4 regions of the Polaribacter sejongensis genome follow, and region 3 is predicted to be linked to each of the others. Evidence: riboswitches for the same ligand, from Rfam matches in the RefSeq annotation. Region 3 holds a riboswitch; each other region holds the start of a gene.
The links. A riboswitch is a leader RNA that binds a small molecule or an ion and turns the genes downstream of it on or off. The one in region 3 is predicted to bind cobalamin.

Region 1: another riboswitch for cobalamin. It lies ahead of WHD08_RS03150 (TonB-dependent receptor plug domain-containing protein); the one in region 3 lies ahead of WHD08_RS12020 (DUF5074 domain-containing protein).
Region 2: another riboswitch for cobalamin. It lies ahead of WHD08_RS14285 (TonB-dependent receptor); the one in region 3 lies ahead of WHD08_RS12020 (DUF5074 domain-containing protein).
Region 4: another riboswitch for cobalamin. It lies ahead of nrdG (anaerobic ribonucleoside-triphosphate reductase activating protein); the one in region 3 lies ahead of WHD08_RS12020 (DUF5074 domain-containing protein).

Annotation. Positions count from the first base shown of each region.
Region 1 is NZ_CP150667.1:814,903-820,886, forward strand. It holds gene WHD08_RS03135 (sigma factor-like helix-turn-helix DNA-binding protein) at 1-287, shown strand, start outside; gene WHD08_RS03140 (DUF3307 domain-containing protein) at 284-1,003, shown strand; gene WHD08_RS03145 (hypothetical protein) at 1,007-1,519, shown strand; gene WHD08_RS03150 (TonB-dependent receptor plug domain-containing protein) at 1,584-3,521, opposite strand; cobalamin riboswitch at 3,660-3,905, opposite strand; gene WHD08_RS03155 (GMP reductase) at 3,981-5,018, shown strand; gene WHD08_RS03160 (ABC transporter substrate-binding protein) at 5,018-5,984, shown strand, end outside.
Region 2 is NZ_CP150667.1:3,441,731-3,447,714, forward strand. It holds gene WHD08_RS14275 (Ig-like domain-containing protein) at 1-800, opposite strand, end outside; gene WHD08_RS14280 (response regulator transcription factor) at 991-1,659, shown strand; cobalamin riboswitch at 2,288-2,474, shown strand; gene WHD08_RS14285 (TonB-dependent receptor) at 2,575-4,584, shown strand; gene WHD08_RS14290 (YncE family protein) at 4,581-5,717, shown strand; gene WHD08_RS14295 (hypothetical protein) at 5,758-5,984, shown strand, end outside.
Region 3 is NZ_CP150667.1:2,846,975-2,852,958, reverse strand. It holds gene WHD08_RS12025 (S41 family peptidase) at 1-1,260, shown strand, start outside; cobalamin riboswitch at 1,871-2,078, shown strand; gene WHD08_RS12020 (DUF5074 domain-containing protein) at 2,199-3,266, shown strand; gene WHD08_RS12015 (alpha/beta hydrolase family protein) at 3,311-4,153, opposite strand; gene WHD08_RS12010 (glutamate dehydrogenase) at 4,161-4,706, opposite strand; gene WHD08_RS12005 (LysE family translocator) at 4,788-5,411, opposite strand; gene gdhA (NADP-specific glutamate dehydrogenase) at 5,497-5,984, opposite strand, start outside.
Region 4 is NZ_CP150667.1:1,610,998-1,616,981, forward strand. It holds gene WHD08_RS06705 (hypothetical protein) at 1-112, shown strand, start outside; gene WHD08_RS06710 (DUF6787 family protein) at 109-420, opposite strand; gene lgt (prolipoprotein diacylglyceryl transferase) at 425-1,285, opposite strand; gene yidD (membrane protein insertion efficiency factor YidD) at 1,426-1,662, opposite strand; gene cysS (cysteine--tRNA ligase) at 1,773-3,251, opposite strand; cobalamin riboswitch at 3,509-3,706, shown strand; gene nrdG (anaerobic ribonucleoside-triphosphate reductase activating protein) at 3,825-4,277, shown strand; gene nrdD (anaerobic ribonucleoside-triphosphate reductase) at 4,281-5,984, shown strand, end outside.

The DNA.
Region 1 (5,984 bases), 2.0 Mb from region 3:
CTCTTTTAGGAATTACACAAGGACGTGTTAGTGAACGCCAAAAACGTGCTGGATTTGAACCTATTATGAAACTAGAAAAACGTTTTAGAAAAATTATCAATCAAAAAATAAAAAAAGAAATGGAATTCCAAGTATATGAAGAAAATGATATTTTATCTGATACAATAAAAAAATTAAAGGTTCGTACTGAAAATAGAAAAAAAGAAATGGATAACTTTAAATATACTCTAAATGATGAAAATAATGTAAAAATTGAAAATATAATTAAAAAAGAAAAATCAAAATGATTTTATTTCTAAAACTTTTATTAGCTCACATTTTAGGCGATTTTGTTTTTCAACCAGAAAAATGGGTTAAAAACAAAGAAGAAAAGAAGGTAAAGTCGGTAAAGTTATATTATCACATTGCGCTTCATGCATTATTTTTAGTATTGATACTTCAATTTAACCTTAAAGAATACTGGCTTGCTTTTCTATTAATTATAATATCTCATTATAGTATAGATCTTTTAAAACTCTATCTACAGAAAAAGAAAACAAAACGAATTTGGTTTTTTATAGATCAAGTTTTACATCTTACCATATTAGTATTTGCTACTTCCTTTTATGTAGATTTTTCTTTATCAACAGAAAACCTCATAACAGATCAACTCTTATTATTGATTATCTTTTTACTGTTGGTTATTTTTGTTTCTGCAATTATCATCAAAATAATAATTACACAGTGGAATCCTGAAAGTAAAAAAGAAAACGACGACTCTCTTGCAAAAGCAGGTCATTATATTGGAATTCTAGAACGTTTATTTGTTTTTACGTTTGTAATTACCAATCATTGGGAAGCTATCGGCTTTCTACTAGCAGCAAAATCTGTTTTTAGGTTTGGAGATTTAACGTCATCTAAAGACAGAAAATTGACGGAATATATTTTAATTGGTACTTTATTAAGTTTTGGTATTGCTATCTTTTTAGGAGTATTATATTTGTACACTTTAAAATTTATCTAATTTATGGAAGACAAACTAATAGAAAGTATTGCTTATATTCTACCCGCTTTGGTAACTGGTTTAGTTGCCTATTATATTTTTAACAGATTGATCATAAAGCTAAGTTCTGATGAAAAAATAGCGCTACTATCTCAAAGAAAAAAAGAAGCTTTACCTATAAAACTACAAGCTTACGAAAGGATGTTGTTGTTTTGTGAGCGTATTAACCCTGTTAAAATGTTGGTGAGAATTAAACCAATTACAGAAGGCACTCAAGATTATTTACAATTGTTGATTGCAAATATAGATCAAGAATTTGAACACAATTTAGTGCAGCAAATGTATATTACAGATGATACCTGGACAGCAGTTGTAGCTACAAAAAATACTATTATTAATAAATTAAGACAAGTTGCAGAAACGGCAAAAACAGCTAATGAATTGCGCGAAAAGGTAATTATAGACTACTCTAAAACATTACCACCAACAGATACCGCTATTAGTTTTATTAAAAATGAAGTAAAAAAAATATTGTAAAAAAAAAGACCATCTAAAATAGATGGTCTTCTTCCTCTTTTCGAAAATAGCAAATTTCCCTTTATTAAAACTGAAGTCTTACTCCTAATTTAAAGTTTCTACCACGTGTAGAAAACCCTAAAATATCATCGTAATCTTCGTTTAAAATATTTGTAACTCCACCAAATAAAGTTACAGTATCTTCTAATAATTTATAATTAGCAGCAAAATCTAATACTTGGTAACTTTCTAAAGTAACATCTTCTCCAGCAGTTCCAAAAGAACCATACCTATCAAAAATACTTCTATCACCTACATTTTTATAAGTAATATTAAAGAATGTATTTGTAAAAGCATTTACATCTAAACCAGCTACAAATTTATTTGCAGGAATATAATCGTTAAAATCTTCTGTATTATCTTTATCTACATATGTATAAGAAGCGTTAACAGTTAAAAATTTAAGAGGCGTAATATTGGTATTTATTTCCAAACCATTTGCATCAGAAGAACCATTACCATATTTGTAGGTAGCATTATCATAAATAATTGCATCTTCTTCTTTTCTATTAAAATAAACCACATCAAACTGAAGCCAATCTTTATAATTTACATCAAAACCTGCTTCAAAAGTTTCATTAGATTCTGGTTTTAAATCTAAATTACCAGAAAAACCATCATATAATTGATACAAACTTGGTGTAATAAAAGCTGTACTATAAGAAGTTAATAATTTAATAGAAGCATTTTCATTCTTTAAAACTGAGTACGCAAGATTCCCGTCATAAACTGCATGATTACCATATACATTATGAATATTTAATCGTCCACCTACATTGGCACTTAAACCAAAATCTGTTATATACACTACACTTGCATAAGGATCTACAGTATTAAAATTTGCAATTCCTTTTTCAATTTCTGCAAAAGGAGTAACTGTATTATTACTGTGAATTTGATAATTTAAACCTGTAATTAATTGAATTTTACCATCCTTAAAATCATATCTATTTACTAAATCTAAATTTACACTTCTACCAACAAATTCGTAGTTGTCTAAAGTACCCGCAAAAGAATTGAATTGCTCTAAATTTCTTTCTACCACATTTGCAGAAGCTAATAAGTAAACTTCTCCTTTATTATAAGTGTATTTTGGTTTTACACCAACTCTAAACTGCTCTTGATCTCCTGTATTTACATCGCTATCAGAAAAAGCCCCTGCGTCAAAATCATAATCAAAATTATCATAATTTAAGAAAGTCTCTATAGAAAATTGATCATTTACTGCATAACCTAATTTTAACAATGCATTTTTACTGTAAAAACTATCATTTTCATAAACAGCATTTGTTTTACTTTTTGCAGCAGACATTCCGTCTGTTCCAGTAATACTAAAAGAACCTAAGAAATTAAGTTTCCCTAAAGTACCGTTTAAACTTACGTTTTGGTTGTTATCAGATAATCCGCTTCCTTTAACATTTGCGGTATTATTTGTACCAACACTTGTTTCAAAAGAACCAGAAATTTTATCTTCTGATGCTTTCTTTAAAACAACATTAATAACTGCAGTAGCTGCTCCAGAACCATATAATGTAGATGATGCTCCTTTTAAAATTTCAATAGACTCTATTTGACTAACGGCTAATAAACGTAAATCGAATTGTTGATTAATTGCAGATTGATCTGTAACTGGCACACCATCAATTAAAACTAAAACTTGCCTATTTCTTCCTCCTCTAATATTAATACTTCTTGGTTCTGATGCATTAGAATTTACACCTCTAACATCAATACCAACAACATTATTTAGGATTTCAATAACATTTTTACCAGCATTTTGTTGCAATTCTTTTTGAGTAATTTTCTGAATTACCTTACCAGTATTCTCTTTTTTTAGATTGAATTTTGTTGCTGTAACAACAACTTCATCTAAAGCCTCTACTTTTTCTTTTTGCTGTGCAAAAAGATTTGTGCTAGCAAAACTACATGCCAAAACACCAACAATTAATAATTGTTTTTTCATTTTTAATGATTTAATTTAAGTCTTCTTCTTTTACAAGAAAACAATAAAGATTACTCCTTGTTAAACAAGGAATCTAAATAAATCAGGTAAATTTGTGTACAAAATAGAATTAGTACATAAACCTTTATCCCGAAAGTTTTAAACTCGTGATTTATGGCAGGTTTCCTGACTCGTTTTATGTTATTATACCTTCCCAACAAAAAAATGTCAGTGGTAAAAGAATTAATAACATCCTCTAAAGAGGTACTAAATGATGCTGAAATAAACTCAGCACAAGCTTAGTATAAACTTACAGTTGCGGGAACAGTTCTGGATTTCAACCAGATTCCCTTTTAATTCGATGTAAATTATTTCTACATCAAAACCAAAATCGTTGCAAATATATATGCATTCTTATGAACAATCTAATTAATTCGTTTCCAAATTTTATACCTTTAAGGATTGATAATTTTGATAGAAATGAGAATAGAAAATGAATTAAAGTTAGGTTTTAAAGATGTAATGATTCGCCCAAAACGATCTACATTAAAATCGAGGTCACAAGTAAGTTTAGAAAGAGAATTTACTTTTTTACACAGTGATGTTGTATGGAAAGGGATTCCTATAATGGCTGCAAATATGGACACTGTTGGTACTTTTGAAATGGCAAAAGCACTTGCAAAACATGGCCTTTTTACTGCAATCCATAAACATTATTCTATAGAAGAATGGAGAGTATTTGCTACAAATGCTGATGAAAAAACTTTAAATAATATTGCAGTTAGCACAGGAACAGGAAAAGAAGACTCTGTAAAGGTAAAAGAAATTTTATCTGAATTTCCTCAAATAAACTTTATCTGTGTTGACGTTGCTAACGGCTACTCAGAACATTTTGTGAATTTTGTTCAGAAAATGCGTAAAGATCACCCAAATAAAGTAATTATTGCAGGTAATGTAGTTACTGGAGAAATGGTAGAAGAATTATTATTGGCAGGCGCTGATATTATTAAAGTAGGTATTGGTCCTGGTTCTGTTTGCACAACTCGTGTAAAAACAGGTGTTGGTTATCCGCAACTTTCTGCTATTATAGAATGTGCAGATGCAGCACATGGTATGGGCGGACAAATTATTTCTGATGGAGGTTGTAAAATCCCTGGAGACCTTTCTAAAGCTTTTGGTGGTAGTGCAGATTTTGTAATGCTAGGCGGCATGCTTGCTGGACATGAAGAAAGCGGTGGTGAACTGATTGAAAAAAATGGAGAAAAATTTAAAGCTTTTTACGGAATGAGTTCTACAACTGCCATGAACAAACATGTTGGTGGTGTTGCAAATTATAGAGCATCCGAAGGAAAAACAGTTGAAGTTCCTTACAGAGGAAATGTAGATGATACTGTTATAGATATTTTAGGCGGAATTAGATCTACATGTACATATGTTGGTGCAAGCAGGCTGAAAGAATTGACTAAAAGAACTACTTTTATTAGAGTTCAAGAACAAGAAAATCAAGTATATTCATAATGAAAAACATAAAGTTAATTCCTATTTTATTATTTTTATTGATAACCGTTTCTTGTAAGAAAGAGACTGTTAAAGTTGATAATCATACACAAACAGAAAGTAGTATTAAATACGCTAAGGGGTTTGACATTGTAGAGGATAATGGCGTTAAAAAGTTGGTTATAAAATCTGCTTATCAAAATTCTAAAGAAGTTTCTGAATATATTATTAAAAGTAAATCAGAAAAAAATACACCTTTAGAAAATACCATCTATACTCCTATTCAAAAAATTGTAGTTACTTCTACAACTCATATTCCTATGGTTGAGTTGTTAAACGAAGAAACCTCAATTATCGGTTTTCCTTATGCTAGATATGTATCATCAGAAAAAACAAGACAGTTAATTGATGCAGGAAAAATAAAAGAAATAGGTAAAGAAACCTCTTTAAATACTGAAATACTATTAGACTTACAACCAGAACTAGTAGTTGGTTATAGTGTTTCTTCTGCAGACAAAAGCTTAACGACTATACAGAAAGCGGGAATAAACGTAATTTATAATGGAGATTGGTTAGAAGAAACTCCTTTAGGAAGAGCAGAATGGATTAAGTTTTTTGGTGTTCTTTTTGATAAAGAAAAACAAGCTGATAGTATTTTTAAAGTAATTGAAGGTAATTATTTAGTAGCAAAACAAATCGCACTAAAATCAACCAAAAAACCAACCATTTTGTCTGGTGCAATCATGAGTAAAGATATTTGGAATTTACCTGCAGGTGAAAGTTTTGTAGCACAATTTATAAAAGATGCAAACCTTAACTACTTATGGAAACACACAAAAGGAAAAGGGAGTTTGTCTTTAAGTTTTGAAAGTATTTTTGATAAAGGTCAAAATGCTGAATATTGGATTTCTCCAGGGTTCTTTTCTACTAAAGAACAATTATTACAAAGTAATAAAATTTATACAGAATTTGATGCTTTTAAAAATG
Region 2 (5,984 bases), 590 kb from region 3:
ACAGCTTCTCCTGGTGCAATTGCGGTTATTAAGCCGGTATTAGAAACTGTTGATACGTTTGTGTTAGAGCTTTGCCAAGTAATAGTAGTATTCTCTGTTTCTCCACTACTGTTTGTGTATGTTGTGGTGTATTGGTGGGTATTGTTTATGTTTAACTCTTCTATTGGGTTATTAATACTTATACGTTCGTCTATAGTTACTACCGCTACTGTATCTTCCGTGCTAATTGTTTTTCCGTCTGCTGTTGTGGTACTTGCTGTAACGGTTGCTGTACCTTCACTAATAGCTGTAATTAAGCCTTCGTTAGAAACCGTAATAATAGAGGGGTTAGAGCTATTCCAAGATACTTTTAAATCTTCTATCTCTCCAAGTTCATTTGTAAAAGTTGAAGTGTATTGGTATGTTTTAGAGATAATTATCTCTTCAATAACATTATCTATTGTTAGTTTTTTATCAACAGCTATAACTTCTATATTGTTTTCGTTTGTAATAATACTTCCACTTTCAGTTGTTACAGAAGCTGTAATTACAGATGTTCCTATGGATAGTGCTGTAAGTAAGCCGGTGTTAGAAACAGATACAATGTTAGCATTGCTGCTGTTCCAATTAATTTGAGGAGTTGTTATTTCTCCTATATTATTAGTGTATTTTGTGTTGTATAGATGCGTATTTTTTATACCAAGTTCTGTAATGGAGTTGTTAAAACTTAATATTTCTGGTTGATTATCTGCGATAATATCATCTTCAATACAGCTATTAAAAATGAGTGAAAGGAATAGAATAAATTGTAAAGATCTCATTATTTTTATTTTAAATTCTGTCGTAGAAAAAAACGAATGTTTACAGTCCTCATTATAATAGTTAACTTTTTCTTAAAAAAAAGTACTTAACAATATGGAAACCCGTATAAAAACTAAAAAATGAAAAATTAAATTTGATATTGAATTAGTGAGGAGTTTAAAAGAAAATTTTCATTTTAAAAAGTAAAAAATGTTTCAAAAGGTTTTGGTCGCAGAAGACATAGATGTTATTAATAGCGGAATTAAAATAGCTTTAGAGGAAATAGGAATAAAAGATATAGATTTTGTTTCGTATTGTGATGATGCGTATTTTAAAATTAAAAGCGCTTATTTAAACAACGCTCCTTACCATCTAATTATTTCTGATTTGTCTTTTAAAAATGATGGAACTCCGCAAGAATTAAAGTCAGGAGAAGAGTTAATACATAAAACTAGGAAAGAATTTTCAGATTTAAAGATTATTGTTTTCTCTGTTGAAGATAAACCTTATAAAATTCAGCACTTGTATAAGAATCTAAAGATAGATGGCTATGTTTGGAAGAATAGAAACGGATTAAAAGAATTAAGGAATGCTATGCATAGAATTTATACTACAAATCAGTTTTATATTTCGCCAGAATTAAATACTACGGTTCATCCAAAGCAAGCTCTAGAGATTACTGATTTTGATGTTTTTTTAATAGCATCACTTTCTATGGGATCACTGCAAGAAGAAATAAGTAAAAGCCTGAGAAAAAAAGGGTGTTTTCCCTCTAGTATAAGTGCTATAGAAAAAAGGTTGAAATTTTTAAAGGAACATTTTAATGCAAGTAATCCAACGCATTTGGTTGCTATTGCTAAAGATTTTGGGTTAGTGTAATTCTTTTTTAAATATAAAACTGCTATTTACGGAAACCCGTAAAATTTATATGTTTTATTGGAATATATTTGAATAGTATTTAGAAAAGAAACTATTGAAAAGGAAAGAGTTCTAATTGAGAGCCTTACGGAAATCCGTGAGGCTTTTTTTAGAAACCTTGTTTTAAAAGTAGTAATCAGGTTTCTCTAAAGATTTTGATTTTTTTAGAAAACCAAAAAATAAATTGAAAGAAAAGTACAGTGGTTTTTTAGATACCATTTTATATATGAGTTTATTACAGCTTCATTTATTATAATTTTTGAGTATTTTAATATTGTTGGGGGACAGTGTTTTCAGTCATTAAGTTATTTTATTTGGAGTTGTTTTTTTTCTATAAGATATTTATACGGCTTTTAAATTTTGAAACTATTGATCTTTATCATAGTTTATATTTAAGTATTTTATTCTCTAAAGGGTATTTTCTGCCTTTCTAATTAGTCATTTTTTTTACTTCAACAAAGTAGCATTATTGATGCTTTTTATTCAAATTATTTGTGCTTTTTTTAGGTTTTAATCAATAGTGAGGTTGTTTAGAAATAAACAATAAAAGCGTGTTGTTTATTCCTGAAAAGTAGATAAATTTGTACTTTATTTTTTAACTAAGAATGGTTATCAAGTTTAAAAACTTGATATTAAAATGGGAATCTAGTTTAATTCTAGAACTGTCCCGCAGCTGTAAGCTCTAAAGTTGAAACCCGAATAGTCACTTTTCGAAAGAATGGGAAGACTGGGTGGAAGGAGTAAGTCAGAAGACCTGCCATTTTTTTAATAATTCATTAAGCTTTCGAGGATTGAAGCTAGAATTAGGAATCTGCATATCTATTATTTAGATACGTAGCACTTCTCTTATTCTATCCTCGTACGCAAAATTTAAGTATGAGGAATTCTTTTTTACATTCTTTTTGGGCTATATTTTTGATTATAGGATGCTGTAATTCAGGTGTTTTACATGCCCAAAAAATAGATTCTACAAAAGCAGTTCAGCTTAAGGAAATCTTTTTAATAACGAATAAAGAGAAGCTTAAAATACATTTTTCTCCAGTTACTGTTCAGACTTTAACGGGGAAAACTTTAAGTCGTTTAAGTAATGCTAGTGTTGCAGATGCTATTCGTTTTTTTAGCGGAGTTCAATTAAAAGATTATGGCGGAATTGGAGGAATAAAAACCATAAATGTGAGAGGAATGGGCTCACAACATACCGGAGTTTTTTATGATGGTGTTCAGCTTGGAAACGCACAAAACGGACAAATAGATTTAGGTAAATATTCTGTGCAAAACATGGAAGCTGTTTCATTGTATCAAGGGCAACGTTCAGATTTAGATCAATCTGCTAAATCGTATGCTTCTTCCAATAGTATTTATTTAAAGTCTAAAACTCCTCAATTTTCAGAAGGAAAAAAGGTGAATACAAATGTCAGTTTAAAAACAGGTTCGTTTGGTTTGGTAAATCCCTCTGCAGATGTAGATTTTAAGATAAATGAGCATTTAAGTGCTCGCCTTAGTACAGAATATCTCAATGCCAACGGAAAGTATAAGTTTAGATATACAAACGGAAGTTATGATACAATAGCAACACGTAATAATGCCGATATCGAATCTTTTAGGGCAGAAGCGTCTTTACATGGTTCGAATGGAATTAAGAATAATTGGAACGTGAAATTATATCACTATGATTCTGAACGTGGTTTACCTGGAGCCATCGTTGCCAATCGTTTTAAGCGTCCGCAACGTTTATGGGATCAAAATAATTTTCTACAAGGAGCATTTACGAAGCATGTAAACGACTCTTACTTTTTTGTGTTAAGAGGTAAATATGCGCATAATTATTCTCGTTACGTAGATCCAGAAATTATAAAAGTGGATGGAGAACTAGATAATAGATATACACAAGAAGAATATTATCTATCGATGGTAAATACGTTTCAGGTTTTACCTTTTTGGAAATTATCCTTGGCAACAGACTTACAAAAGAATACGATGGATGCGAATTTGTACAGATTTTCATATCCTAAAAGAATCACGCTTTTATCAGCTTTAGCTGCTGATTTTAATTTTGATAAAATCCACATTCAAGCAAGTCTTTTAAGTACAACGGTAGATGAAACTGTATTGTATTACGAAGCTGCAGAAGATTTGCAAAAGTACTCACCTACAATTATGATGAATTGGCAACCTTTTAATTCTAATAAATTTAGGATAAGGAGTTTTTATAAAGAAATTTTTAGACAACCCACTTTTAATGATTTGTATTATACGTTTATCGGAAATACTTTTTTAGACCCAGAAGATGCGACTCAGGTAAATTTGGGGTTTTCTTACCAAACGGACTTTAAAAAAACAGCATTTGATGTACAAACAGATGTGTATAAAATTTGGATAGACAACAAAATTGTTGCGATTCCTGGCGCTAATTTATTCCGTTGGTCTATGTTTAATTTAGGCAAAGTAGAAACAACCGGAATAGAAACAAATATAAAATCGAGTGGGAGTCTAGGTGAGAAATTTAAATACACTACAAACTTAAGTTATACGTACCAAGAATCTATAGATGCTACTGCTGACGCTAGTAACTACGGAGATCAAATTCCGTACATACCAGTTCATAGCGGTAGTATAAGTGCTATGATAGATTACAAAAAAATAGAATTTAATTACAGTTTTATTTATACAGGAGAAAGATATAGCCAAAAGGCAAACATCAGTTCTAATTATTTAGATCCGTGGTTTACACACGATTTAAGTTTAGGCAAAACGCTATTATTTAATCGAAAGAAATTAAAGGTTTTAGTAGCAGTAAATAATGTGTTTAATCAACAATATGCGGTAGTAAAAAACTTCCCAATGCCTGGGAGATCCTATCGTTTTACTTTAAATTTTTTATTATGAACAAAAGAAAATTAAGTGTACAGATTGCATCAGCTTTAGCTGTTGTACTTTTTTTCAATGCATGTAGTAGCAATGAGAATTTTGATGACTCCATAACTCCAGAAATTCCTACAGAACCTATAGCTGATTTAAAAGGGTTTTATTTATTGAATGAAGGAAACATGTCTATGAATAAAGCAGCTTTAGATTATATGGATTTTGAAACTGGAATTTACGAAAAAGAAGTTTTTAGGACAGCAAATCCAGAAGAAGTTGGTGGTTTGGGTGATGTTGGAAATGATATGGGAATTTATGGTTCTAAATTATATGTGGTTGTAAATGCGTCTAATAAAGTAGAAGTTTTAGATGTAAATACTCGAAAAAAAATTAAACAAATAAATGTTGATAATTGCAGGTACATAAAGTTTTACAACGGAAAAGCGTATTTAACAACTTACTTAGGTGTTATTGGGGATCCGGACGCTGCAAACGGAAAAATTATGGAAATTGATACTACAAGTCTTAGTGTTACGCGTTCTGTTAATGTAGGTAGGCAGCCCGAAGAATTGGTAATACATAATGATAAAATTTATGTGGCAAATTCAGGAGGTTATAGTCCGCCAAATTATGAATCTACGGTTTCTGTGGTTGATATTGCAAGTTTCGAAGAAACAAAACGAATAGAGGTAGAAATCAATCTTCATCGTATGCAAATTGATAGTGAAGGAGATATTTATGTTTCTTCTAGAGGAGATTATTATGAAACGCCTTCTAAACTTTTTGTAATTGATACAGCCATCGATGAAGTGACAGAATCGTTTGATTTGGCTGTTAGTAATATGACCATTTTTGATGATATTATGTATATCTACAGCACAGAATTTAGTTATGTAACAGGAGAAAACACCATTTCTTATAACAGGTTAGATACAAAAACAGAAACCATTCTTACTGATTCTTTTATTTCAGATGAAGACAAAGATCTTATAAAAATTCCTTATGGAATTACGATAAATCCAGAAACGAAAGACATTCTAATTACAGACGCTAAAGATTATGTAACACCAGGAACACTGTATTGTTTTTCTTCTGAAGGTGCTTTTAAATGGTCTGTAGAAACAGGAGATATTCCTAACAAAGTAGTATTTAACTAGTAATAATTATAACCCAAATATCAAATTTTAAATTAAAAACATGAAGAAAATTATCCAAACTTTAAAACTACGTGTAGCGTTTATTATTCCTTGCTTTTTAGCAATAATGGCAACATCTTGTACATCAGAACTAGACCTTTATAGTGTTTTACCAGAAATTGAATTATCAGAAGAAAGTAATAGTGTAGAAATGTTAATGGGAGAAACAATTAATTTTTCTGCTACAAAAATTAATGAAACAGAATATTTAGAAGAATGGTATTTAGG
Region 3 (5,984 bases):
GTTCAGTTTAGAATGATTGAAGATTCAATTACCGTTATTCAACCTATAAAAGGTGGCCCAAGTATAAAAGCCGGAATTAAGGCAGGAGACCGAATTTTAATGGCTAACAAAGATACTTTGTATGGTAAAAAAATGTACACCGATAAAGTGCCTGGTTATTTAAAAGGGAAACCAAACACCAAGGTTGCGCTTAAAATTTATAGAAAAAGTAACGATTCTACTTTTACCGTTTCCGTGACTCGAGGTAATGTTAATATTAAAAGTGTTGATTTAGCATATATGGTGAACGATTCTGTTGGTTATATTAAATTAGATCGTTTTGCAAGAAATACTTACAGTGAATTTAAATCTGCATTAAACACCTTAATTGATGATGGAATGACTGATTTAATTCTTGACATTAGAGGCAATGGTGGTGGTTTTATAGACATTGCAAATAGTATTATTGATGAATTTTTAGAAGATGATAAACTGATTGTTTTTACCAAAAACAATAAAAACGAAATTGATGAATCTTTTGCAACGTCTAAAGGTGATTTTGAAAAAGGTGGTTTGTATGTTTTAATTGATGAAAACTCTGCTTCTGCATCAGAAATTTTAGCTGGTGCTTTACAAGATAACGATAAAGGAACTATTATTGGAAGACGTTCTTTTGGTAAAGGTTTGGTACAAATAGAAATGGATTTAGGCGATGGTTCTGCTGTGCGTTTAACAACGGCTCGTTATTATACGCCAACCGGTAGATCTATTCAAAAACCCTATGACCACAAAGGAAATAAGAATTATTATACAGATTATCAAAAGAGAGTTTCTAATGGTGAACTACTAAGTAAAGACAGCATAAAAGTAGTAGATTCTTTAAAATACACCACTCCTAAAGGAAAGGTTGTTTACGGTGGTGGCGGAATTATTCCGGATGTTTTTGTACCAATAGACACTACTTCTTACATGAATGGTTATTACTTTAATACTATTAATGATTTTGCTTTTGATTATGTTGATAACAATAGAAAAAAGCTACAAAAATGGACAATAGATAGTTTTATTACTGATTTTGATACAGATGATACTGTTTTTAATATTTATTTATCTGATATTAAAGATGCCTATAAACCTTCTTTAACAACCAAAAAAAGCTTAAAAAAATACCTAAAAGCTTCTATTGCAAACACGCTTTTTGGCGATGTTGGCTTTTACCGAATTATGCACCAGGATGATAAAATGATTCAGAAGGTTTTGGAATTGGAGAGTGAGAAGTAGTTTGTAGTTTTAGTTGATCGTTTTACAATAGCAATATTGAATGTTTTACACTGTTTGTCTTTTAGAATGTAGAGAGAAATCACATAATATTATTTGTTGTTTTGGAATCACTGTTATGAGATTTCTCCTAACGTCGAAATGACAATTTGGGTGTTTTTTCATACAGTTTGTCATTCCGAAATGAGCTTTTTTCAAGCGATTGAGGAATCTCATGATTTGCTCATGTTTGTGGTATCACGGTTATGAGGCTTCTCAATACTTCGCAGTGACAAGTTGTAAGTTTTTTGCGTTCAATTTTGTGATTTCGAACGGAGAGAGAAATCTCATAAAATTGCTTTTTGTTATAGTATCACTGTTATGAGATTTCTCCTTGCGTCGAAATGACAATTTGGGTGTTTAATTTTGTGAAATCACTGCTATGAGACTTCTAAATACTTCACAGTGACAAGTTGTGTGTTTTTTTTGCATTCATTTTTATGACTTCAAAATAAGCTCTTTAGCGATTGAGAAATCTCACTATCTTATAAAAGGAAATTGCAATTCCTAAGACATAAAAATACACTAGATTATTTGTTGAAATTAGTTTTTTATAATGAAAAAAGGGGATACTTTTGCATCATAAATTTTTGGTTTTATATTCAATAAATTGAATTAAAATTAAAAGGGAATCAGGTAGTTTTTTTAAGCCTGAGCTGTTCCCGCAACTGTAAGCATTGTCTAATTAGATTATCGTTATTTCTTACACCACTGTCTTTACAAAAGACGGGAAGGTTTTAACAAAATGCAAGCCAGGAGACCTGCCAAAAATTATATTCGTCTTTTTTAACTTTCGGGAGAAAAGTTAAAAAGAAATACGTGTCATATACATGGTTTTTCCGCTTTTTAATAAGAGTAAGAACTTGCCTATTTTGTTATTTAAAATTTTAAAATCAATCATAATGAAAAGTTGTCTAACTAGATTAGCCTTAATTGGCTTATTATTTGCAGTATCTTGTACTAAAAAAGATGTAGTTCCTGAAGCTCCAATAACCTACAATAATGCCTTTATCTTATCTCTAGAAAGTGATAAAACAGCACTTACATTTCTAGACGAAAATCAAATTGCAACACCAAACGTTACGGTATCTGAAAATGCAGAAAGCACCTCTTTTTCTAACTATAATAATCAACTATATATTGTAAGTCAAAATGGACCATCATATATTTCTAAAGTTAACCTAGAAACATTAAGTGTAGAAGAATCTATAACTTCTTCTAACGTATCTTCTCCATCTTATTTACAAATGTATTCTAACACGGATGGTTTGGTAATTAATACCTCTGGAAGTGGAAGAAGTAGAAATTACAATCTTTGCCATGTAAATACTACTACTGGTATTGGTGATGCTATAAGTGAGGTTTCTAATGAAATTCTTTTTAACAATGCTGCACTAATTGTAGATGCAGAAAATGTGTTAATTGCAGATGGAAAGGAATTAGTTGTAATGAATATGACTACTAAAGAGTTTACTTCTGTAATAACTTTTGATGATAGTATTTCTGGACTTTTAAAAGATAAAAACGAAACTATTTGGGTAGCAAAAGAAAAAAGAGCCACAGCTGCCACCTTTACAAAACTAAATGCAGACTATTCTATTAACGAAACAGTAACTGTTACAGATGATGTTATTAATTTATATACAAACAGTATTTTAACAATGAACTCAGAAAGTGTGAATGCTTTTTGGTCTGAATCTGCATCTGGAAAAATTTACACTTTTAATACAGAAACCAAAGTAATTGAAGAGTTTGCAGCACCAATTAACGACGGAATTGCATTTAACACAGTTGTAAAACAACACCCAAATACGAAACAAGTTTACGTTATCGGTTTAAAGGATTTTATAGATCCAGATAATAGTGGTTTAGTAATTTATAACGCCGATAAAACGGTAGCAAAAACGGTAGATAACGTAGGAGCTTCTCCAATAGATATTTACTTTTCTGCTAAAGAGTTTGAAATCTAAAACAAGTACCCTAAAATAAATCTACAAGGAAATACTTTGTAGATTTATTTTTTCAAAAAATCGATACAATTTTCAGTTACCTCTTCTAATTCTTTAGACATGTTTTCTTTTTTCCAAGGATGAGAAACATTAAAAACATGATCTGCATTTTTAATAACTTCAAATTGACTTTCAGCATTCCAAGAATGTATATTTTTACCTTCATCTATAGAAACAGAGGTATCTTTATCTCCGTGAATTATTAACTGTGGAATTTTTAAATTTTCTACCGCTTTCTGAATATTTAAACGCTCTTCGTTTTCTTTAAAATCTAAATAAAACTGATAGAAATGCGGCATATTCTGTTTTGTTCGTCCATTTAAAACGTATTTAACACCTGTTTTTTTCCAGTTCTCTAAATCGCCAATGGTTGAGCTTCTAGAGCCAAAATCGCACACTGCAGCTAAGGAAATTACTTTTTTTACTCTTGCATCTTCATTTGCTTTTAGCAATACAATTCCGCCACCTCTACTATGTCCGATTATTGAAATATCATTTATTTCAACTTCATTTTTATATTTTTCTTCGGATGAAATCCAATCCATAACACTTTCTAAATCGTCTAGTTCTTTGGTATAATTATTATTTCCAAAAGCTTCTAAATCCGGAAAATCTATAGGGTTTTCAGCGGTACCTCCGTTATGAGAAAAGTTGAATTTTATAAAGAAAAAACCTGCTTCTGCAAACGCTTCCGCCATTAAATTCCAAGCTCCCCAATCTTTAAAACCTTTGTACCCATGACAGAAAATAACTACTTTTTTTGGTTGATGATTCTCTTTGTAAAAAACATCTGCAACAATAGCTTTACTGTGTTTTCCTTGAACGATTAAGTTTTTTAAAATTTTCATATTCTCTTTAAATAAATAGTTTTATAAATGTAAAAACAGCTACTAAACCTGTTATTATGGATAAAATTAGATTGATATCTTTTGTGAGTTTCCCTGTTTTCTGTTGAATTACTTTTGCAAATTTCCCGTATAAAAATAGGATATAAAATGTTCCTAAAACAGATCCTAACGTAAAAAATAGTACAGAAACAGTATCAAAACTAAACAACTTAAAAACATCCAACGTAATAATGGTTCCACTAAAAAAAGGAATGCCAAACATGTTTAAAACAGATAGTGAAATACCAGTTAGTAGGGGATTTATTTCTTTGATATTTACCTCATCAATTTTTATTTTCCCTTTTTTTGATTCATTATAAAAATAATAAGATAAAGCTATAAAAACAACGATTCCTGCTTTTTCTAAAGTATCTAAAATGGTAGGGTTTTGCGCAATGTATTTGGTTAAAACAACCGCTATTATCACCTGAGGAATGATAATTAAAGAAACTCCGAATGCATATTTATTAGCTGCTAATTTCCCTTTTTCTAAGCTAATTTTTAACGCAGTCATATTTAACATACTTGGCGTTATAGAACCAGCGAAAGAAAAAATAAACCCGAAGAAAAAGAGTAAAAAGATATTCAAAATAAATTATTTGTAAAGTAGAAAAACAAAGTTTCCTACCGCAACTACACCTGTTAAACTACCTAAAATAAAATCCATTTTAGAAGCAATAAAAGTTAGTTTGTGTTCAATATTTTTAGCAATAATAGCATACAATGAATATAGTGTAAAAGAACCAATTGTAGAACCAATTGAAAAATAAAATCCATTTAAATAAGAATATTCAAAGTATTCTACCCCTATTAAAATAGAAATAGTTGTAAAATAAAACGGAATTGCAATGGTATTTAAAAGAGACATTCCAATACCATGTAAATAGGCTTTAGATTTAGGTATTTCTTCTTTTACCTTCTTTTCTTTTGATGTAAAATACAATCTAAAAAAGTTAATAGATAGCAGCAAGAGAATACCTGTACCTATTTTTTGTAATAAGGTTATGTATTCTGAGTTTTCCATTAAAATACTCGATAAATAAGCACCTATATTGGCTTGAAAAAATAAAACGGTAGCATACCCTCCAATAAGATAAAAAGCTGCTTTTTTTCCATTCCTTAGACTGAATTTAACGACTGTTAAGTTTAAAAAACTAGGTGTTATACTACCTAAAATAGCAACACCGAAACCTAAGAAAATAAAAATTAAAAAGCTCATAAATTGTTTTATATAGGCAAATAAACAAAAAAACGCGTCAAAAAATTGACGCGTTTCATTTATATTATAACTTATAAGAGTTCTATTAAACTACACCTTGTGCTAACATTGCATCTGCAACTTTTACAAAACCAGCAATATTTGCTCCTTTTATATAATCTACAGATCCATCTTCATTTTTACCATATTCTACACAAGAATCATGTATTTTTTGCATGATTTCTTTTAACCTTTCCTCTACTTTTTCTCTAGACCAGTTTAATCTTAATGAATTTTGACTCATTTCTAAACCAGAAGTTGCAACACCACCAGCATTAGATGCTTTTCCTGGAGCAAATAAGATTTTTGCTTTTTGATATTCATGAACAGCCTCTGGTGTAGAAGGCATATTTGCCCCCTCAGTAACACACATACAACCGTTGTTAATTAATGTTTTTGCTTCCTCACCATTTAACTCATTTTGAGTTGCACATGGCAATGCAATATCACATTTAACAGACCAAGGTCTTTCTCCTTTAAAATACTTTGCATTTGGATATTTTTCTAAATATTCGCTAATTCTACCACGCTTTT
Region 4 (5,984 bases), 1.2 Mb from region 3:
TTTTATTGAAGAAGCCCTCCCCTTTTTAGATATTATACCAACATTTACAATAATGTGGTTTTATAGCCATGTAATTAAAAAGGAAGAAGTAGAAGAAATTATAACGTTTTAATCTTCTTTTTTAAATAAAAAACCGAGCCCTAATCTGCTTAAAAACTTTTTTTCAAAAGCCCAAAAGAATTTAAACTGCCCAAAAAACCAACCTACAATTGGAAGTGTAGCTTGGTAAATAGGAAAAATTAATAAAATTCTTAAAGGCCAAAATACCCAAGGATTTGTTGTTTCTTGAGACAAGCCGATATAACTTGTTATAGGTTTAGCTACCCAAGTAGCAAAAGAACCGTTTATAGAAAACACTAAAATAATTGCTACAATAGACCAATTATTTTTTACTCCCCAACGTTGTTTTAATTTCTCCATAAAACTATTTGTTTCCAGCTTTTTTAGATTTCTTAAACATTAACCAAAAACCGATTAAAACCAATGGTATACTTAAAACCTGACCTGTGTTTAAGGAGTTAAAAACCCAATCTTCTCTACCATCTACTTGTGCTTCTTTTAAGAATTCTATAAAGAAACGTAAAGACCAAAGTACTACCATAAAAAGACCAAAAAGAAATCCTGTTTGTTCTTTTTTATCTGTTTTCCAAAATAAATGCCACATCACAAAAAACAATATTAAGTAACTAAATGCTTCATATAATTGTGTTGGATGTCTTGGCTCCGTTTCTCCTGCCGCTTTAAAAATGACTCCAAAATTAGAACCTGTTGCTTTTCCGTAAATTTCTGAATTGAAAAAGTTACCAAAACGAATAAAGAAACCTGCCAAAGCAACCATAATTGCCAATCTATCTAAGATAAATAACCAAGGTTTATTCAAGTGTTTTTTTGCATAAAAATACATTGCGATAGGAATTCCAATTGCAGCTCCATGACTAGCAAAACCAGTAAAACCAGTAAATTTCCATCCTTTTATAATCCCGAATAAAGAATCGTTTGCACTTTCTTTTATCGGTAAAAATATCTCTAATAAATGATTCTGATAATAAGACCAGCTATAGAAAAACACATCTCCTAAACGCATTCCTACAAGCATCGAAACAAAGACATACATAAATAATACATCTAATTTTTCTGCAGGAATTTTGTCTTCAACATAAATCTTCTTCATTAGTCTTAAACCTAATAAAAATGCTGCTACAAACATTAAACTGTACCAACGCACAACAAAAAAACCTAAATCTATTCCTATTGAAGGATCCCAAGTAATTGCTAAAAAGCTCATATATTTCTTATTCTATGTCTGGTCGAGCGCAGTCGAGACCTTATTATAATACGTACTATTAAAAAAATCTCTCGACTGCGCTCGAGATGACAATTGTATTTCTTTTTTAGTCATAAGTCAAAAAGTCTTATGTCTTTTTTCTACTCTTCTTTCTTCTCCGGAACAGGATCATAACCACTTCCTCCCCAAGGATGACAACTAAATATTCTCTTTAATGCTAACCATCCACCAGAAATTAAACCATGTTTTTGTAATGCCTCAATGGTGTAGTGTGAACACGTTGGACTGTATCTACAAGTTGCTGGTGTAAATGGTGAAATTGCGACTTGATAAAAACGAACTAGCAATATAAATGGAAAAGACAGTATTTTTTTCAATGATTAAAATTTAAGAATTAAATGAATATATCCTGATTATGAGATTTCTCAATCGTTCCTCTTTCGAAATGACAATTACACTCAAAAACTTGAAATTCATAATTCCCTCTTTAATTGATTAAAAAAGTGGTACCTTCTTTACCATCTTTTAGCTGAATTCCTAATGTAATTAGTTCATCTCTAATTTGGTCTGATAATGCCCAATCTTTATTTTCTCTGGCTTCTTTTCTTAGCTTTATTAGCAATTCTACAACTCCATTTATTTTTTCTGAATTGTCTTGAGAATTTTCATTCATCAACCCTAAAACATCAAAAACAAATGCATTAATTGTAGCTATAAATTCGGCTAAATCTTCTGCAGTTAAACTTGCTTTATGTTCTTTGATTTGATTGATAACCTTTACAGCTTCAAACAATTGTGGAATTAACATTGGTGTATTAAAATCGTCATTCATGGCAGCATAACAAGCTGTTTTCCATTCTTGAACATTAAAAGTAGATGTTTTTCCTGCTTCAATTTTATCTAAATAATTAACCGCTTCCATCAATTTAGAATGTCCTTTTTCAGACGCTTCTAAAGCATCACCAGAAAAATCTAAAATACTTCTGTAATTGGCTTGCATGTTAAAGAAACGAACAACACTTGCCGAAAATGGTTTTGGTAAAATGTTATTTTCTCCAGATAAAATTTCATTTGGTAAAATAAAGTTTCCTGTAGATTTTGCCATTCTCTGTCCGTTTAAAGAAAGCATATTTGTGTGCATCCAATAATTTACAGGAGTTACACCACTACATGTTTTAGATTGTGCGATTTCACATTCGTGATGTGGAAATTTTAAATCCATTCCACCTCCATGTATATCAAAACTTTCGCCTAAATATTTTGTACTCATTACAGAACATTCTAAATGCCAACCCGGAAAACCATCGCTCCAAGGAGAAGGCCAACGCATAATATGCTTTTCATCCGCTTTTTTCCAAAGTGCAAAATCTTGTGGGTTTTTCTTGTCAGATTGCCCGTCTAAAGTTCTGGTATTATTTAATAAATCTTCTACTTTTCTTCCTGAAAGAATTCCGTAATTTTCTTTTTTATTGTACTCGTGTACATCAAAATATACAGAACCATTTACTTCGTACCCAAACCCCTTATCAATAATTTCTTTAATCATTTCTATCTGCTCAACAATATGTCCGGTTGCAGTAGGCTCTATACTTGGTGGTAAAAAATTATAGTTTTTTAAAACATCATGAAAATCTACAGTATAACGCTGTACAACTTCCATCGGCTCAATTTGTTCTAAACGAGCTTTTACAGCAATTTTATCTTCACCTTCATCTGCATCGTTTTCTAAATGACCTGCATCGGTTATATTACGCACATAACGTACCTTGTAGCCTAAATGCAATAAATAACGATACACAACATCAAAGAACATAAAAGTTCTAACATTACCTAAATGTGCGTTGCTATAAACGGTTGGACCACAAACGTACATACCAACGTATCCGTCTGTTATAGATTTAAAATTCTCTTTTTTCTTTGTTAAAGAGTTGTATACTTTCAGTTGATTTTCTTTGTACAGTTCCATTAAATAAGTGACTAATTACAGCGGATAAAGATAGACACTTTAAAAAGAATGACGAAATGGAATTTGTTAGAAGTTTAATAAGATTTAAAGTTTGTCATAAAACCTATTTTTTTTCTTTATTCGGATAATATTCTAAAAAAAATAAAGTTAAATTTTAAAATAAAAACTATATAAACAACTAAGTCAACAAAAAAAAGCTGTTCATAAGTTTCTTAACAAGTTATTATCTGCTAGAGTAAAAGTAGTTAAATCATTTTTAAATTTGAATAGAATTTGGTTCTAATAACAGCTTTAGTTGTTATAATTAAAAGGGAAACAGGTGAAAAACCTGTACTGTTCCCGCAGCTGTAAGCTCTATTAAAGGTTGTTACATTCTTTGTCACTGTTTATTTCTAAAATGGGAAGACGTAAAAACTAGAGTAAGTCAGAAGACCTGCCAATTTCCTATTAGTCGAGCTTTCGGGATAAAGGTTATTGGCACGATGTATCTACTTATATCATTGGTTATCGTACCTTTTTGACACATTATTAACCATCAATAAATACATTTTATTGATTATAATTTTCGTGAACATGAATTACTCTAGTATTCAGGTTGTTTTGCAAGAAGTTCCTGGTGAAATCAGCATATGTTTTAGCATTTGTGGATGCCAGATTCGTTGTAAAGGCTGTCATTCCCCCATATTATGGAAAGAAGAAAACGGACAACAACTCTCTATCAAATTATACCAAAAAACATTACAAAAATACAAAGGGTTTGCAAGTTGTGTTTTATTTATGGGAGGCGAATGGCATCAAAAAGAACTTATTAATCACCTTAAATATGCACAAAAAGAAGGCTACAAAACCTGTCTATATACTGGTGAAAAAAGGATTGATAAAAACTTACAACAACACCTTACCTGGCTTAAAACTGGAAAATGGATCTCTAAAAAAGGAGGCTTAGAAAATCCTAATACAAATCAGCAATTTATAGACGTAAAAACAAATAATATATTAAATCATTTATTCTTAAAAAACTATTAAGCTATGATTCGCTTAACACAAAAACAGGTAGACCAAAAAATTAATTTTATCAGTAATTACATTAACGCTAACAATGCTGCAGATGGCTCTAAAATAGATGCCAACGCAAATGTTTCTTCAAAAAACATAGCCACAATGGAAGCTGAATTAAATAAAGACATCAATGTACAAGTAAATAGGCAGTTGGTGAAAAATAAAATTGAACAGTTGTTTAACAAGGAACTAGCTAATGAATATGTAAGACAAATAGAAGCTCATGAAATTTATGTACATGATGAAACTTCTTTAAAACCCTATTGCACTTCTATTAGCATGTATCCGTTTTTATTTGATGGATTGACAAAATTGGGCGGAGAAAGTAAAGCTCCTCAACACTTAGAGAGTTATTGTGGTGAATTTGTAAACCTTGTTTTTGCGGTAAGTTCTCAATTTGCAGGTGCTTTGGCAACTGTAGAATTTTTACTATATTTCGATTATTTTGCTAGAAAAGATTTTGGAAAAGATTACCTCTACACTAATACAAAAACGGTTTCTAACCACTTACAACATGCTGTTTACGCCATAAACCAACCTGCAGCTGCCAGAGGTTATCAATCTGTTTTCTGGAACATTTCTTTGTATGATGAAAAATATTTTGATAGCTTATTTGGTGAATTTGTTTTCCCTGACATGACAAAACCGCAATGGGAAAGCCTTAAAGAACTACAACAGTTCTTTATGAAATGGTTTAATAAAGAAAGAGAAAAAGCTGTTTTAACTTTTCCGGTAGTTACCGCTGCAATGTTAGTAAAAGAAGGCAAACCTGTAGATACCGAATTTGCAAATATGTGCGCCACAGAATTAAGCGAAGGAAATTCGTTTTTTATATATCAATCTGAAAGCGCAGATAGTTTAGCTTCTTGCTGCAGGCTAAGGAACGAAATTAGCGATAATACTTTTAGCTATTCTCTCGGTGCTGGAGGTGTTTCAACTGGCTCGATTAATGTGATTACTCTAAATATGAATCGCTTAATTCAACAAGGTAAAGATCTTAAAACCGAAATCAATAAAATTCAAAAATATCAAATTGCCTACAGAAAATTAATTGAAGAATATAAAAACGCAGGAATGCTTCCGGTTTATGATGCTGGTTTTATATCACTTGATAAACAGTTTTTAACTATCGGAATTAATGGAATGGTAGAAGCAGCAGAAAGTCAAGGAATAAAAGCAGAAAATACGCCAATCTATAAAGATTTTGTAGCAAAACAGCTCAAAATAATTTTCGAAGCAAACAAGGAAGCTAAAGTAACGTATGGTTACATGTTTAATACTGAGTTTGTCCCTGCTGAAAATTTAGGTGTAAAAAATGCAAAATGGGACAAAGAAGATGGCTTATTTGTACCCAGAGATTGTTATAATTCTTATTTCTATCCTGTAGAAAATAATGCTATCAATTCTTTGGATAAAATAATACTGCATGGTACAGATATTATAAAGTATTTAGATGGTGGTTCTGCACTTCATTTAAACCTAGAAGAAGCTCCTAATAAAGACGGTTTTCTTAAGCTAATTGAAGCTACAGCAAAAGCTGGATGCAATTATTTTTGTTTTAATGTAAAGATTACTATTTGTAATGAATGTGGTCATATTGATAAAAAAACACTTCAAAAATGTTGTGAGTGCAATTCTAAAAATATAGACTACGGAACACGAGTTATTGGATAC